2 regions of the Streptomyces sp. NPDC059906 genome follow, and region 1 is predicted to be linked to the other one. Evidence: riboswitches for the same ligand, from Rfam matches in the RefSeq annotation. Region 1 holds a riboswitch; the other holds the start of a gene.
What was found. Region 1 has a riboswitch for cobalamin ahead of ACFV9J_RS17830 ((2Fe-2S) ferredoxin domain-containing protein). Riboswitches for the same ligand answer to the same signal wherever they lie in the genome.
Positions count from the first base shown of each region.

Region 2: another riboswitch for cobalamin. It lies ahead of ACFV9J_RS25155 (ribonucleoside-diphosphate reductase subunit alpha); the one in region 1 lies ahead of ACFV9J_RS17830 ((2Fe-2S) ferredoxin domain-containing protein).

Region 1 covers NZ_JBHWKU010000010.1:137,155-144,148, forward strand. Annotated here, with positions in the region: gene ACFV9J_RS17800 (amidase family protein) at 1-299, shown strand, start outside; gene ACFV9J_RS17805 (DUF6278 family protein) at 539-946, opposite strand; gene ACFV9J_RS17810 (exodeoxyribonuclease III) at 1,056-1,835, opposite strand; gene ACFV9J_RS17815 (MBL fold metallo-hydrolase) at 1,890-2,525, opposite strand; gene ACFV9J_RS17820 (alpha/beta fold hydrolase) at 2,569-3,819, opposite strand; gene ACFV9J_RS17825 ((2Fe-2S)-binding protein) at 4,374-5,057, opposite strand; gene ACFV9J_RS17830 ((2Fe-2S) ferredoxin domain-containing protein) at 5,094-5,501, opposite strand; cobalamin riboswitch at 5,564-5,690, opposite strand; gene ACFV9J_RS17835 (ferric reductase-like transmembrane domain-containing protein) at 5,745-6,731, opposite strand.
Region 2 covers NZ_JBHWKU010000017.1:159,326-166,319, forward strand. Annotated here, with positions in the region: gene ACFV9J_RS25155 (ribonucleoside-diphosphate reductase subunit alpha) at 1-1,583, opposite strand, end outside; cobalamin riboswitch at 1,711-1,872, opposite strand; partial or broken gene ACFV9J_RS25160 (GNAT family N-acetyltransferase) at 1,934-2,441, opposite strand; gene mctP (monocarboxylate uptake permease MctP) at 2,514-4,124, opposite strand; gene ACFV9J_RS25170 (DUF3311 domain-containing protein) at 4,121-4,420, opposite strand; gene ACFV9J_RS25175 (GntR family transcriptional regulator) at 4,578-5,342, opposite strand; gene dasA (N,N'-diacetylchitobiose ABC transporter substrate-binding protein DasA) at 5,798-6,994, shown strand, end outside.

The sequences.
Region 1 (6,994 bases):
TGGCCGCGCACGACCTGGACGCCATCGCCTCCCCGGCGAACCCGCCCGCGTGGACCACCGACTGCGCGCGGGGCGACAACGACGTGATCCCGTCCTCCACCCCCGCGGCGGTGGCCGGATACCCGTCGCTGTCGGTGCCCGCCGGGTTCGTCGGTGAACTGCCGGTCGGGCTGCTCCTCATGGCCGGTGACCGCCAGGACGTCGAACTGCTGTCCCTGGGTGCGGCGGTGGAGCACCGCCTGGACGCCTGGCGGGCGCCCCGGTACCTGCCTTCGGCACCGTCCGGCGCTTCCCGCTGAGCCCGAGCGGACCGGCGAGCGCCACGTCGTCGAGCGGCGCCTCGACGAGGTCGCTCGCCGGTGTGCAGCTGACCTTCTACTCGTCCGCGAGCAGTGATCTCCGACTGCACCCCGCGCAGGTCCCCCGTGCGTTCGTGTCCCTCCGACCACTGCAACGTATCGAGACAAACATCATCAATGCCACCGACACGCACCTTTCGGGCATAACCCCTATTTACACCGGAAGCAGGGCCAAGGCTTCACGCTTCGGCGACTTCTCCGTAGAGCTGGGAGAGTTCCGGTACGCCGTCCTCCGCCCACGCATGGCCGTTCGCCACCACGTCGAACTCCCGGCCGGAGGCGAGCCGGACGACCGGCTGTCCGTCGGACCGGATGCTCCAGGCGGCACCGGGCACGGTGCGCACGATCACGGTGCCGAGGTACAGACCGGCGTCGTTGCCGAGCCAGGTCTGGATCTCCTCGTCGCTGCGCCAGCGCGGGAGCACCTGGTCCAGCTGCTCCAGGGAGAGCGCGGAGTCGTCGAGCCGGACCCCCTCCCGCAGCGCCTGCGAGCGCAGCAGATCGCAGTCGGCGAGCAGCTCGCCGATGCCCTCCGCGTCGTGCGCCCGGTGGTCTTCGCGCCGCTTGCCCAGGAAGGGGAAGTTCATACCTCCACACTGTCATTCGTACCGCCATGTGCACCACAGGGCACGCGGAAGGCGTGTGTGCGGTGCGTGTGCGGTGGGTGGGTGTGCGGTGCGTGTGCGGTGCGTGCGGCTACAGGTCCAGGTCCACCACGACCGGCGCATGGTCCGAGGCGCCCTTGCCCTTGCGCTCCTCGCGGTCGACGTAGGAGTCGGTGACCGCCTTGGCGAAGGGCTCGTTGCCGTACACCAGGTCGATGCGCATGCCGCGGTTCTTGGGGAAGCAGAGCTGGCGGTAGTCCCAGTACGTGAAGGGGTGGTCGTACTTCAGCGGGCGCGGGACCACGTCGGACAGACCGGCGCCGCGCAGGGAGGCGAGGGCGGCGCGCTCGGCCGGGGTGACGTGGGTGGCGCCCTCGAAGGCCGCCCGGTCGTAGACGTCGTCGTCCTTGGGCGCGACGTTGTAGTCACCCATCACGGCGAAGGGGCGGCCGCCGGCGGCGTCGCCCTCGACGGCGGCGCGCAGCGCCTCGAACCACTGGAGCTTGTAGGCGTAGTGCGGGTGGTCCACCTCGCGGCCGTTGGGCACGTACACCGACCAGACACGGGCCGGCCCGCAGGTGGCGGAGATCGCGCGGGGCTCCTGGACCCCCTCGTAGCCCGGGTCGCCCGGCAGGCCCTTGACCACGTCCTCCAGGCCCACGCGGGAGAGCACCGCCACCCCGTTCCACCGGCCGGTGGCGTGGACCGCCGCCTCGTATCCCGCTTCGCGCAACGCGTCGAAGGGGAACTGCGCCTCGGCGACCTTGGCCTCCTGGAGGCACAGCACGTCGGTGCCGCTGCTCTCCAGCCAGGCGAGCAGCCTCGGCAGGCGAGCGGTGATCGAGTTCACGTTCCAGGTCGCGATGCGCATGTCCCACAACCTACCGGGCGGCACCGACAACGCGGTCCCGCCCCGGGCAGAGCCTCAGAGCCGCGCCGAGTCGCCGGGGGTCAGCCGCAGGTGCTCGGAGCCGCCCAGCTCGCCGATCTGGCGGTCGTAGATCGGTCGGGCGAGGTCGGTGAGGAGCGCGTCGTGGATGTCGTAGGCCCGCTGCGGCCCGACCTCCCGCACGTAGTCGATCACCTCGGAGATCTTGCTCCACGGGGCCATGACCGGCAGCATCAGCGTCTCGACCGGGTGGTCGGGGACGGTGAGGGCGTCGCCGGGGTGGAAGACCTTGCCGCCGTCCACGAGGAAGCCGACGTTGGTGACGCGCGGGAGGTCCGGGTGGATCACGGCGTGCAGCTCGCCGTGGACCTGTACGTCGAAACCGGCGGCGGTGAAGGTGTCGCCGTGCCCGACGGTGTGGACGCGGCCCGGGAAGGCCGCCGAGATCTTCTCCGCGACCGACCTCAGCGTCCAGATCGCCGCGGCCGGGTTGTCCTCCATGGCGGCGCGCAGCCGCAGCTCGTCGAAGTGGTCCGGGTGCTCGTGGGTGACGAGGATCGCGTCCGCGCCGAGGGCGGCGTCCTCCTCGCTGAACCCGCCCGGGTCCAGGACGAGCGTTTGCCCGCCCTGCTCCAGGCGGACACAGGCGTGCGACTTCTTGGTGAGCTTCATGCCCCCATCCTGCCGCCGCGCGCCCGCCTCCGGCCCGCAGGGCTCACTCCGGTGGTGTCGTCTCCTCGCGGATGACCTGCTGGGCCACCCGGAAGGCGCCGTTCGCGGCCGGCACCCCGCAGTAGACGGCCGCCTGGAGCAGCACTTCCTTGATCTCCCCCGGGGTGAGGCCGTTGCGCAGGGCGGCCCTGAGGTGGGGCGCCAGCTCGTCCAGGTGGCCGCCGGCGACGAGGGCGGTGAGGGTGACACAGCTGCGCGAACGCCGGTCGAGGCCCGGCCGGTCCCAGATCTCCCCCCACGCGTAGCGGGTCAGGAACTCCTGGAAGTCCCCGGAGAACTCGTCCGCCTGCGCGAGCGCCTGGTCCACGTGCCCGTCCCCGAGGACCTCACGGCGCACCTTGAGCCCCGCGTCGTACGGGTCGGGCCGCCCCTGTGCCTGCGGCGGCACGACGGGTGCCGGGGCGATCTCGGCGATCGGCGCGGCCTGCGGCGGCGGAGCCGGCACCGGCTGGGCGGGCGCGGCCGGGATCCCGGCGGCCGGGACCGGGACCTGGTGTGCCGTGGGGTGCACCGGGACGGGGACCTGCCCGGTGGAGGTGGCGTCGGGGGCGGCCTGCCAGGCGGTGGTGAAGTGCCGCACCAGCAGGTCGGTGACGGCCGCGGGCTGCTCGACCGGGACCAGGTGGGAGGCGCCGGGGACGACCGCGAGGCGGGCGTCGGGAATGCCGGCGACCAGGGTGCGGGCCTCGGCGGGGCCGGTCACCTGGTCGTCGGAGCCGACGAGGACCAGGGTGGGTACACCGACCCGGCCGAGTTCACCGCGCACGTCGAACGCGGCGAGGGCCTCGCAGGCGGAGATGTAGCAGCCGGGGTCGGTGGTCCGCACCATCTGCACGGCCCACTCGGTGATCGCGGGCTGGGCGGCCGCGTACCCGCCGGTGAACCAGCGCTCGGGGGAGCTGCGGGCGATGGGGTCGAGCCCGTTGGTGCGCACGATCACGCCGCGCTGGCGGAACTCGTCGGCGGTGCCGAAGCGGGGAGAGGAGGCGATCAGCGCGAGGGAGGCGAGGCGCTCGGGATGGCGCAGGGCCAGCTCGATCCCGACGGCGCCGCCGAAGGCGCACCCGGCGTACCCGAAGCGCTGCACGCCGAGTCCGTCGAGGGTGGCCAGCAGACGCGTGGTGAGTTCGGCGACGGACCCCGCCGGGCGGGCCGGGGCGCCGCCGTGTCCGGGCAGGTCGAAACGGAAGACCCGCCACTGCTGGGTCAGTTCGGGCACCTGGCGGTCCCACATGTGCCATGTGGTACCGAGAGACGGGCCCAAGATCAGGACTGGTAGGTGTTCTGGCCCGTCAAAGCGGTATTGAAGCGTCTCGGTCTTGCCTTCTGTCACGGGTTCACACCTTCATCTGTCACGATCTGTCACACACCCCCTGCGAGACCTCCCCATGCCTCCGCCGCCGGAAGCGGGTCCGCCACGTCTGGCTTCACGTACCACTTCTTCGTCGTCTTCACGTTCGTGTGTCCGGCCCACCTGGCGAGCAGGTGATCCGGCACCCCGTTGCTGGCGAAGTACGTGAGGCAAGGCGCCCGAGCATCGTACAGACGGACCCTGCGAAGGCCGTTTGCGTCCATCTTTTGTAGGCCCGCGTTCGAAGCTGCCGACGGTGTGCCGAACCAGGCGGTGACCACCTCTCTCGGTCTGCAACTCCTCGAAGGTCACCGGTATCTGACGGCCCATCGCGGGCCCCCGGAAGTCGTACGTGCACACCCGGCTGTGCCCGCCGGGGTTCAGCCACACCAGGGTCCGGCCCCGCGGGGAACGGCTCCCGGGCACTCCCGGACGCCTCACGCCAGCCCGCAGTCACCGCACTTCGAGCCGTTGGGCGCGCGGTAGTAGAGGCAGCAACTCCGGCGGCGGAACGCGAGGTCGGGGCCGGTCAGCACTCCGGTGCCCGCCAGGCGTCCGGTGTCCAGAAGCGCGGTCGTGAGGTCGGTGAGGGGTTCGCGGACGGCCGGGCGGAGCGCGAGCAGGGCGTGTGCCGCACCGGCGAGGGCCGACGCCGAGTTGCCGTCCAGCAGGCGGGGGGCGATCTTGACGCGGAGTCCGTCGGCCAGTGCCGACAGATGGTCCGTCACCTGCTCGTACAAAGCGCGGACGGGACCACCGTCGAGCCGGTCGGCGTACCAGCCGGCCGGACGGGGCACCCGCAGGGCCGGTCCGTCGTCGGCCCGCCGCAGTCCCTCCAGGTCGGGCACGATCCCGTGCAGGACGACGCACGCCAGAGCCGGTGACCAGAGCCGGGCGGCGTGGCCGAGCTGGGCGATGGAGACGTCGACGCGCGGCTCCGACGTGCGGTGACGACGCGCGACGGCTTCGGCGAGGTCGGTGAATCCCGCCCCGTAGGAGTGGGTGAGCGGGTGCCAGCCGTCGTCCGGTCCGCCGACCCGCAGGGCGAAGAAGCCGCCGAGGCTCGCCACGTCGTGCAGGGCAGCGGCGGCGGAGGCCGTCGAGGCACGGGCTTCGTACACGGTTCCTGTCCTCCCTCCGGCTCTCCTTCCGTGCGGTCAGAGGGCCGTACGCCGTCGCGGCGGCGTGATGGCGTACAGGTCGAGGATGTCCGGGCAGGGCGCGACGCCCGGTCCGCCGGCGCGTGCCCAGGCGGCGACGTCCTCGGTGGCGTCCGGGTCGTTGACCAGCCCCAGCCAGACGGGCCGGGCGCCGGCGGCCCGGCCCTCCGCGGAGGGCTGGACGACGATGACGTTGGCGTGGTCGCAGACGTCGAGGCAGTCCGAGACGCGCACCGGGACCGCGGCACGCAGGCGCTCCACCTGGGCCGTATGGTCGACACCGGTCACTTTGGGGCTGCCGCAGCAGCAGTCGCGGCACACGACGACGCGACACGGCACGGAGCCACGGGTGGCCGCCCCGTTCCTCGCGTCGTCAGGCGTTCGTCCGGTCGGCGTTGCGGGCATGGGGTGCCGTCCCTCTCTCCGGGGAGATCCGCCCCGGTGGTCCGTCGAGGAGGCGACCGCGTGAGTCTCCTGGCTCTCGGGTCGATGCCCGTCCCGGCCTTCCCACCCGTTGCGGGGCAGTGGCCTGTCGGGACGCGCTCGCCGATCACAGTGGCGGGACCGCGCCGGATTCGCACCGGCTTCCTCGTTCCGCCGTCGCCTTGTCGCCGGCCATCATCCCATCCCGGAACGCGGCGCCGACCGTCAGTCCGTCTCCTGCTCGTGCGGGGCCGTGGCGGGCGGACGGGCCGGACGGTCCCGTCCGCCGTCACGACCGGACATCACCACGACGACCAGCCCGACGACGATGGCTCCGGCGACGACGCGTCCGGCCGCGCGCCCCCACCAGGCCGGACGGGCCGTGCCCGGGCCCCGCCTCGGCGGCCCCAGCCGTTCGGACCGTCGGGCGGGTCGCAGCAGACGCACCAACAGCAGCGCGGCGACTGGAAGTTGCAGCAGCCACAGGAGGGTGCGCGGCCACTCCCCGTACCAGACGTTGGTTCCGTACAGCAGGGTGTGCCACACACTCAGCACGTAGACGACGATCACGAAGCGGTGCAGCCGTCGCCAGGTGTTCGCTCCGATGCGGTGCCGAACGTAGAACAGCAGGCCGAGAGGGATCGCGAGGTACAGGGCGCCCTGCCCGAGCGGGATGGCGATCCGGCCGGTGCCGGAGTCGTACCAGCCGGGCACGAAGCTGTCGGCGAAGCCCACCCACAGCCGCTCGGCCCAGTCCACCTTCGTCTCGTAGCGCACGAGTTCGGCGGCGAACATCAGCGCGTGCGCGAGCATGAGCGCCATCGTCGTCAGGCTCGTGGTGCGGTGCCAGCGCTCCAGTACCTGCCGCGAGACCGGCAGCCGGGCGGGGCGCGGACCCGACAGCAGCAGGCCCAACATGACCGTGCCCCAGGCCCACAGCAGCGCCGACCAGCCGAAAGCCTGGCTGAGCAAGTACATCCAGTAGGTGCCGGCATCGTCCATGAAGGGCATGACCGCGACGGTGTCCGAAGCACCCGACTCCATGCGGGCCCACAGGAGAGCGAACACGAGTCCCGTGACCACCACGGCCGCGGAGGCGTCGGGCACTGCGGCACGCAGATCACCGCGCAGTGCGACGCGGTCCCCGGGAGGCCGCTGCCCTCCGGACGCGGCCGCCGCCCCGCCCTCGTCCGGCCTCGTGTCCGACGTCATCAGGCGCCTCCCCAGGCACGGGTCACCGCCGCAACGGTGCGCATGTGTCGTGAGGCAACAAGTCTGGCCGATGGGGCGGCGATCCCCCGAGGCACTATCCGGCCAGACCAGCCACGACGACCGGACGGGGACACACCTGGTTTCTGTCTCCCCTCCACAATCAAGACAACCGTTGAATCCTCACTGTCGCAGGAGTACGAGCGCCCTTACGCTGATGGACGCAGTCGGTTCGCGCCTCCCGTCCGCCCGGATGCCGGCGGCGC
Region 2 (6,994 bases), on a different contig from region 1:
GGCAGACGCAGCTGGAAGAAGACGTCCTGGAGGCCCATCGCGCCGAGGCCGACCGGGCGCCAGCGGGCGTTGGAGCGGCCCGCCTGCTCGGTCGGGTAGAAGTTGATGTCGACGACCCGGTCCAGGAAGGTGACCGCGGTGCGGACGGTGGCGTCCAGGCGCTCCCAGTCCATGTCGCCCTTCGCGGGGTCGACGAACGCGCCGAGGTTGACCGAGCCCAGGTTGCAGACCGCGGTCTCCCCGTCGTCGGTGACCTCCAGGATCTCCGTGCAGAGGTTGGATGAGTGGACGACGTGGCCGGGGGTCGCGGTCTGGTTGGCCGTGCGGTTGGCGGTGTCCTTGAAGGTCATCCAGCCGTTGCCGGTCTGCGCGAGGGTGCGCATCATGCGGCCGTACAGCTCCCGGGCGGGCAGCGTCCTGCGGGCCAGCCCCGCCTCCTCCGCCCTGCGGTAGGCGGCGTCGAACTCCTCGCCCCACAGGTCGGTCAGCTCCGGCACGTCGGCGGGGGAGAACAGCGACCAGGCCCCGTCGGCGTCCACGCGGCGCATGAACTCGTCCGGGATCCAGTGCGCGAGGTTCAGGTTGTGCGTACGGCGGGCGTCCTCGCCGGTGTTGTCCCGCAGCTCCAGGAACTCCTCGACGTCCGCGTGCCAGGTCTCCAGGTAGACCGCGGCGGCGCCCTTGCGCCGGCCGCCCTGGTTCACGGCGGCGACCGAGGCGTCCAGCGTCTTCAGGAACGGGACGATGCCGTTGGAGTGCCCGTTGGTGCCGCGGATCAGCGAACCCCGGGCGCGGACGCGGGAGTAGGCGATGCCGATGCCGCCGGCGTGCTTGGACAGGCGGGCCACCTGGTGGAGGCGGTCGTAGAGGGAGTCCAGCTCGTCCTTGGGGGAGTCCAGGAGGTAGCAGGACGACATCTGGGCGTGCCGGGTGCCGGAGTTGAAGAGGGTGGGGGAGGAGGGGAGGTAGTCGAGGCGGCTCATCAGGCCGTAGAGGGCGGCGACCTCGTCCACGGACCGGGTGGTGTCGTCCTCGGCGAGTCCGGCGGCGACCCGCAGCAGGAAGTGCTGGGGCGTCTCGACGGCCTTGCGGGTGAGCGGGTGGCGGAGCAGGTAGCGGCTGTAGACGGTACGCAGGCCGAAGTAGCCGAAGCGGTCGTCGGCGGCCGGGTCGACCAGCGCGTCGAGGCGGGCCGCGTGCAGCCGGACGAAGGCCGCGGTGCGGTCGGCGATCAGGCCCTCGCGGTGGCCGGTGGCGACGGAGTCGGTGAAGGTGACGACGCCCTGGGAGGCGGCCTCGGCGCGGATGCCGATGGTCAGCAGGCGGGCGGCCAGCCGGGAGTAGACCGGGTCCTCGGAGATCAGGCCGGCGGCGGCCTCGGTGGCCAGCTCGCGCAGCTCGGCCTCGTCGGCGCGGGCGGACCGGCCGCGCAGTGCGGCGGCGGCCACCCGGCCGGGGTCGGCGCCCTGGAGGTCGGCGGTCAGCCCGGTCAGGGTCCGCAGCAGGGCGGCACCGGGTCCGTCGGGTTCCCCGGTCGCCGTCACCGGGGTCGCTGAAGCCGGATCGGCTGGCGCGATGGTCACGTGGAGCACTCCCTCGCTCGGCACGGGGCCCGGCGGAGGGAGGGCAGGGGGCAGCTCACGAGCGCACGCGGCGTCGCGTCCACCGGCCCACTCCACGAGGCCCGGACGTCATGGCACCCGGGCCAGGGCGGCCGGGCGCGCTGTCGGCAGGTCCTCGGACTGGACAGGCGTGCGCGCACGTGCGAAGACGTACGGATGCACGCAAGTACACCGTTGCGGGACAGTTCCGGATTCGCACCGGATTCCCCTGCGGCGACAGCGAGCACGAGCATACATCTTGTGCCGGGGGACGCGAGCACCCCCAGATGTTGTGTCTCGACGGGGTGTTGTGATGGGGTGCCGCGGCCGTGTCAGAGCGTCAGTTCGTAGGTGAGCAGCGTGATGTCGTCCAGCTCCGGCAGCGGGTTCCAGTCGCGGTCGGGCGTGCGGACGAAGCCCCAGGCGCGCGTAGAGACGGTGGGCGGTGCGCATGGTGGCCTGGGTCGACAGCACGACGCCCGTGCACCCCGTCACCGTCCGGGCGCGGTCGACACAGGCCCGTACGAGGGCCTCGCCCGCCCCGCGGCCGCGTGCCTCGCGGGCGACGGCGAGCATGCGTATCTCGGCCTCGCCGGGGCGGGCTATGTCCGCCATGGGGCCGCCGGACGGTACGAAGGTCACGCCGCCGAGCACCCGGGTGTCGGCCACGGCGACCAGCACCTCGGCGGCCGCCGCCCGCTTGGCCACGTCGCGCAGCTCGTCCAGGTAGGAGTCGCTCTCCCCGAAGTCGAGGAGGCCGTCGCGCAGGTAGGCCTGCGCGGTGATCTCGCCGAGGGTGTCGTACTCCTCGGCCGTCGCCCGCCGGATCACGAAGTCCATGACCCCGAGTGTGCCCGACGGGTACGACAACGGGCCGCCGGATTTCTCCGACGGCCCGCCTCGAACCAGGGGTCAGTGCGAGCTGCCCGCCGTGGCCGGCGGCAGTTCCACCTGGACGCCGGGGTCGCCGGCGTCGGCCGTGTAGTCGCTCGGCTTGGTCTCGTCCACGCCGTCGGGCGCCTTGACCGCCCTCAGGACGAAGGTCAGGACCACGGTGACCAGGACGTTCAGCACGAAGGCGGTGAGACCGATGTAGCCGATCTCGCCGATGCCGGGGATCTCGTCGGAGGACCCGCCGAAGTGCGCCTGTGTCGGCGAGGCGACCCCGTAGGCGGCGACCGTGCCGTAGATCATGCCGACCGCCCAGCCGCCGAGCAGCGCCCAGCGGTGGAACCAGCGGGTGAACAGGCCGCCGACCAGGGCCGGGAAGGTCTGCAGGATCCAGATGCCGCCCAGCAGCTGGAAGTTGATCGCGACGGTCTTGTCCATGCCCAGGACGAAGATCAGCGCGCCCACCTTCACCAGGAGCGACACCAGCTTGGAGACCTTCGTCTCCTGTGCCGGGGTGGCGTCCGGCTTGATGAAGTCCTTGTAGATGTTGCGGGTGAAGAGGTTCGCGGCCGCGATCGACATGATCGCCGCCGGGACCAGGGCGCCGATGCCGATCGCCGCGAAGGCCACGCCCGCGAACCAGTCCGGGAACATGGTCTCGAACAGCTGCGGGATTGCCAGCTGGCCGTTGTCCACCTTCACCCCGGCCGCGATCGCCATGAAGCCGAGCAGCGCGAGCAGGCCCAGCATCAGCGAGTACAGCGGCAGGATCGTGGTGTTGCGCCGGATCACGTTACGGCTGCGCGAGGACAGCGTGGCGGTGATCGAGTGCGGGTACATGAAGAGCGCCAGGGCCGAGCCGAGCGCCAGCGTCGCGTAGGTCCACTGGCCCCCCGCGTCCGGCACCACCCCGCCCTTGCCCGCCTCGGTGAACTTGTCGCTCGCCGACGCGAAGATGTCGTCGAAGCCGCCCAGCTTGATCGGGATGTAGATGATCGCCACCGCGATGACGATGTAGATCAGCGTGTCCTTCACGAACGCGATCAGCGCGGGCGCGCGCAGTCCCGACGAGTAGGTGTACGCCGCCAGCACACCGAAGGCGATCAGCAGCGGCAGGTCCTTGATGAACCAGTTGGTGTCCTCGCCGCCGCCGACGCCCATCACGTCGAGGACGGCCTGGATGCCGACCAGCTGGAGCGCGATGTACGGCATGGTCGCCAGGATGCCGGTGACGGCCACCGCCAGCGACAGGCCCTTGGAGCCGAACCGGCCCCGCACGAAGTCCGAGGTCGTCACGTATCCGTGCTTGTGCGAGACCGACCACAGGCGGGGCAGGAAGGTGAAGATCAGCGGGTAGACCAGGATCGTGTACGGCACCGCGAAGAAGCCGGCCGCGCCCGCCGCGTAGATCGCCGCCGGGACGGCCACGAAGGTGTACGCCGTGTACAGGTCGCCGCCCAGCAGGAACCAGGTGACCCAGGTGCCGAACGAGCGGCCGCCGAGGCCCCACTCGTCGAGGCTGTGCTCGTTCGCGGCCCGGCGCCAGCGGGCGGCCAGGAAGCCCATGGCGGTGACGAGGACGAAGAAGAAGATGAAGACGGCGAGTGCGACGCCGTTCACGCCGTCGTTCATCGCGACTCACCGCCCTTCGGGGCGGAGGGGGCGGAGGAGGCGGCGGAGTGGGCGGCGGCGCGGCCGCGCTGGTCCCACTGCCACAGCTTGTACGCGGTCACCGTCAGCACGGTCGAGATCAGCACCCACGCCATCTGGTACCAGTAGAAGAACGGGATGCCGATGAAGGCCGGGTCCGTCTTGGTGTACGAACCGACCCACAGCATGGCGACGAACGGTGCCACGAGACATAGCCCGATGACGACGCGCACCGGCGTCACCACCGGCTCTCTGCTCACTTCTGGGTCTTCTGACATGCGCGGCTCCGTCCCCTCGCTGATCACCTCGTGCAGTGCGCACGAAATGTAGGTGACGGTGTCAAGACAGCGGAAGACCTCGTCCGTATATCGGTCCTCAACCGCAACTTCGCGCCCGCGCGCGCGGGGGTATGCCGGATATGTGCCGGTGCGGATCCTAGTCCTGGGGCCGCTTGAGGCGGGCCACGAACTTGTAGCGGTCGCCCCGGTACACCGACCGGACCCACTCCACCGGCTGGCCGGTGCGGTCCTGGGAGTGCCGGGAGAGCATCAGCATGGGCAGGCCCACGTCGGTGCCGAGCAGGCCGGCCTCGCGCGGGGTGGCCAGGGAGGTCTCGATGGTCTCCTCGGCCTCGGCGAGATGGACGTCGTACACCTCGGCGAGCGCGGTGTAGAGGGACGTGTACTTCACCAGGGAGCGGCGCAGGGCGGGGAAGCGCTTCGCGCTGAGGTGGGTGGTCTCGATCGCCATCGGCTCGCCGTTGGCCATGCGCAGCCGCTCGATGCGCAGCACCCGGCCGCCGGCCGTGATGTCCAGCAGCCCGGCGAGCCGGTCGTCGGCGGTGATGTAGCCGATGTCCAGCAGCTGAGAGGTCGGTTCGAGGCCCTGGGCCCGCATGTCCTCGGTGTACGAGGTGAGTTGCAGCGCCTGTGACACCTTGGGCTTGGCGACGAAGGTGCCCTTGCCCTGGATGCGCTCCAGGCGGCCCTCGACGACCAGCTCCTGCAGGGCCTGGCGCACCGTCGTGCGCGAGGTGTCGAACTCGGCGGCCAGGGTGCGCTCCGGCGGGACCGGTGTGCCCGGCGTCTGGGTCCGGGTCATGTCGAGCAGATGCTTCTTCAGACGGTAGTACTTGGGCACGCGCGCGGTACGGACGGTCGCCCCACCCTCGTTCTCCGCACTGCTGACGTCGGTGCTCATGCTCTGCCTTCCCGGCTCCGGGTGCCGAAGCGACCGCTATCCCTGTCGGCCACGGCTCACATCGTGGCACGGCTTCGTGCCGGGATGGCCCCCGCACGCTCCGTGATCCCTTCTGTATACCCGGGGGAACACCCTTGGTCTAGTCCACAGAGCGGTCGGGCGTCGCTGGTACGCGCGTTCGGAGCCGTCGCGGCACGTCATTCGGTGGGGGGTGGTACACCCGGTCCCGGTCCGCCCGATCTGTCGCTTGCGCAATGAAAGGTCCCTGCATATCTCGGTCCCATCACGGAGGCGACGACTGGGTTTGAACACCCTTGACAGTCCTATTGGTCTGGGCCAAGCTCCCCGTACTGGTCTACACCATTGGTCCAGGTCCCGGCCCCAAGGGCGGTCCGCGTCGACGAGCAACCGCGGGGAGGCAGGGGGGTTGTGTGGCATCCCTGAGGAGGGTTGGCGTGAAGCGCAAGCTTATAGCCGCGATCGGTATCGCGGGCATGATGGTCTCGATCGCCGCGTGCGGGGGCGACAGTGACGACGACGGCAAGAAGGCCGGCGCCGACGGCTACGCCGGCGAGACGCTCACCGTCTGGGTGATGGACGGCTCCTCCCCGGACGACTGGCAGGCCGACCTCGCCAAGGAGTTCGAGGCGAAGACCAAGGCCAAGGTCAAGTTCGAGATCCAGAAGTGGAACGGCATTCAGCAGAAGCTGACCACCGCCCTCTCCGAGGAGAACCCGCCCGACGTCTTCGAGATCGGCAACACCCAGACCCCGGCCTACGCCAAGACCGGCGGCCTCGCGGACCTGAGCGACCTCAAGAGCGAGATCGGCACCGACTGGTCCGAGTCCCTCAACAAGTCCGCCGTGTTCGACGGCAAGCAGTACGCGGCCCCGTGGTTCGTGGTCAACCGCGTCGTCGTCTACAACAAGAAGATCTGGGCGGACGCGGGCATCAAGGAACTGCCCAAGACCCGCGACGAGTTCTACAACGACCTCAAGACGATCGGCGAGAAGACCGACGCCGAGCCGATCTACCTGCCCGGCCAGAACTGGTACCACTTCGTGGGCCTGGTCATCGGCGAGGGCGGCGAACTGGTCAAGAAGGACGGCGACAAGTACGTCTCCAACCTGGCCGACCCGAAGGTCGCCGCCGCCACCGAGACCTACAAGAAGTTCCAGGCCCTGTCCAAGGCCCCCAAGGACAAGGACGAGGCCACCCCGCAGCAGGGTGAGATCTTCGCCAAGGGCAAGACCGGCTCGTTCATCGGCATGGGCTGGGAGGGCGCCACCGCGATCGCCACCAACCCGGCGATCGAGAAGGACCTCGGCTACTTCACCATCCCCGGCCCCACGGCCGACAAGCCCGAGGGCGTCTTCCTCGGCGGCTCCAACCTGGCCGTCGCCGCGGGCAGCAAGAAGCAGGACCTGGCCAAGGAGTTCCTGAAGCTCGCGCTCTCCGACAAGTACGAGGGTGCGCTGGCCAAGGCCAACGGCGTCATCCCGAACAAGGAGGCGCTGCAGAGCAACCTGAAGGGCAACGCCGCCGCCGAGGCCGCCGCGCCGGCCGCCAAGTTCGGTGACACCACGCCGCTGATCCCGGAGTGGGCCGCCGTCGAGAACGACCCGAACCCGATCAAGACGTACCTGACGGCC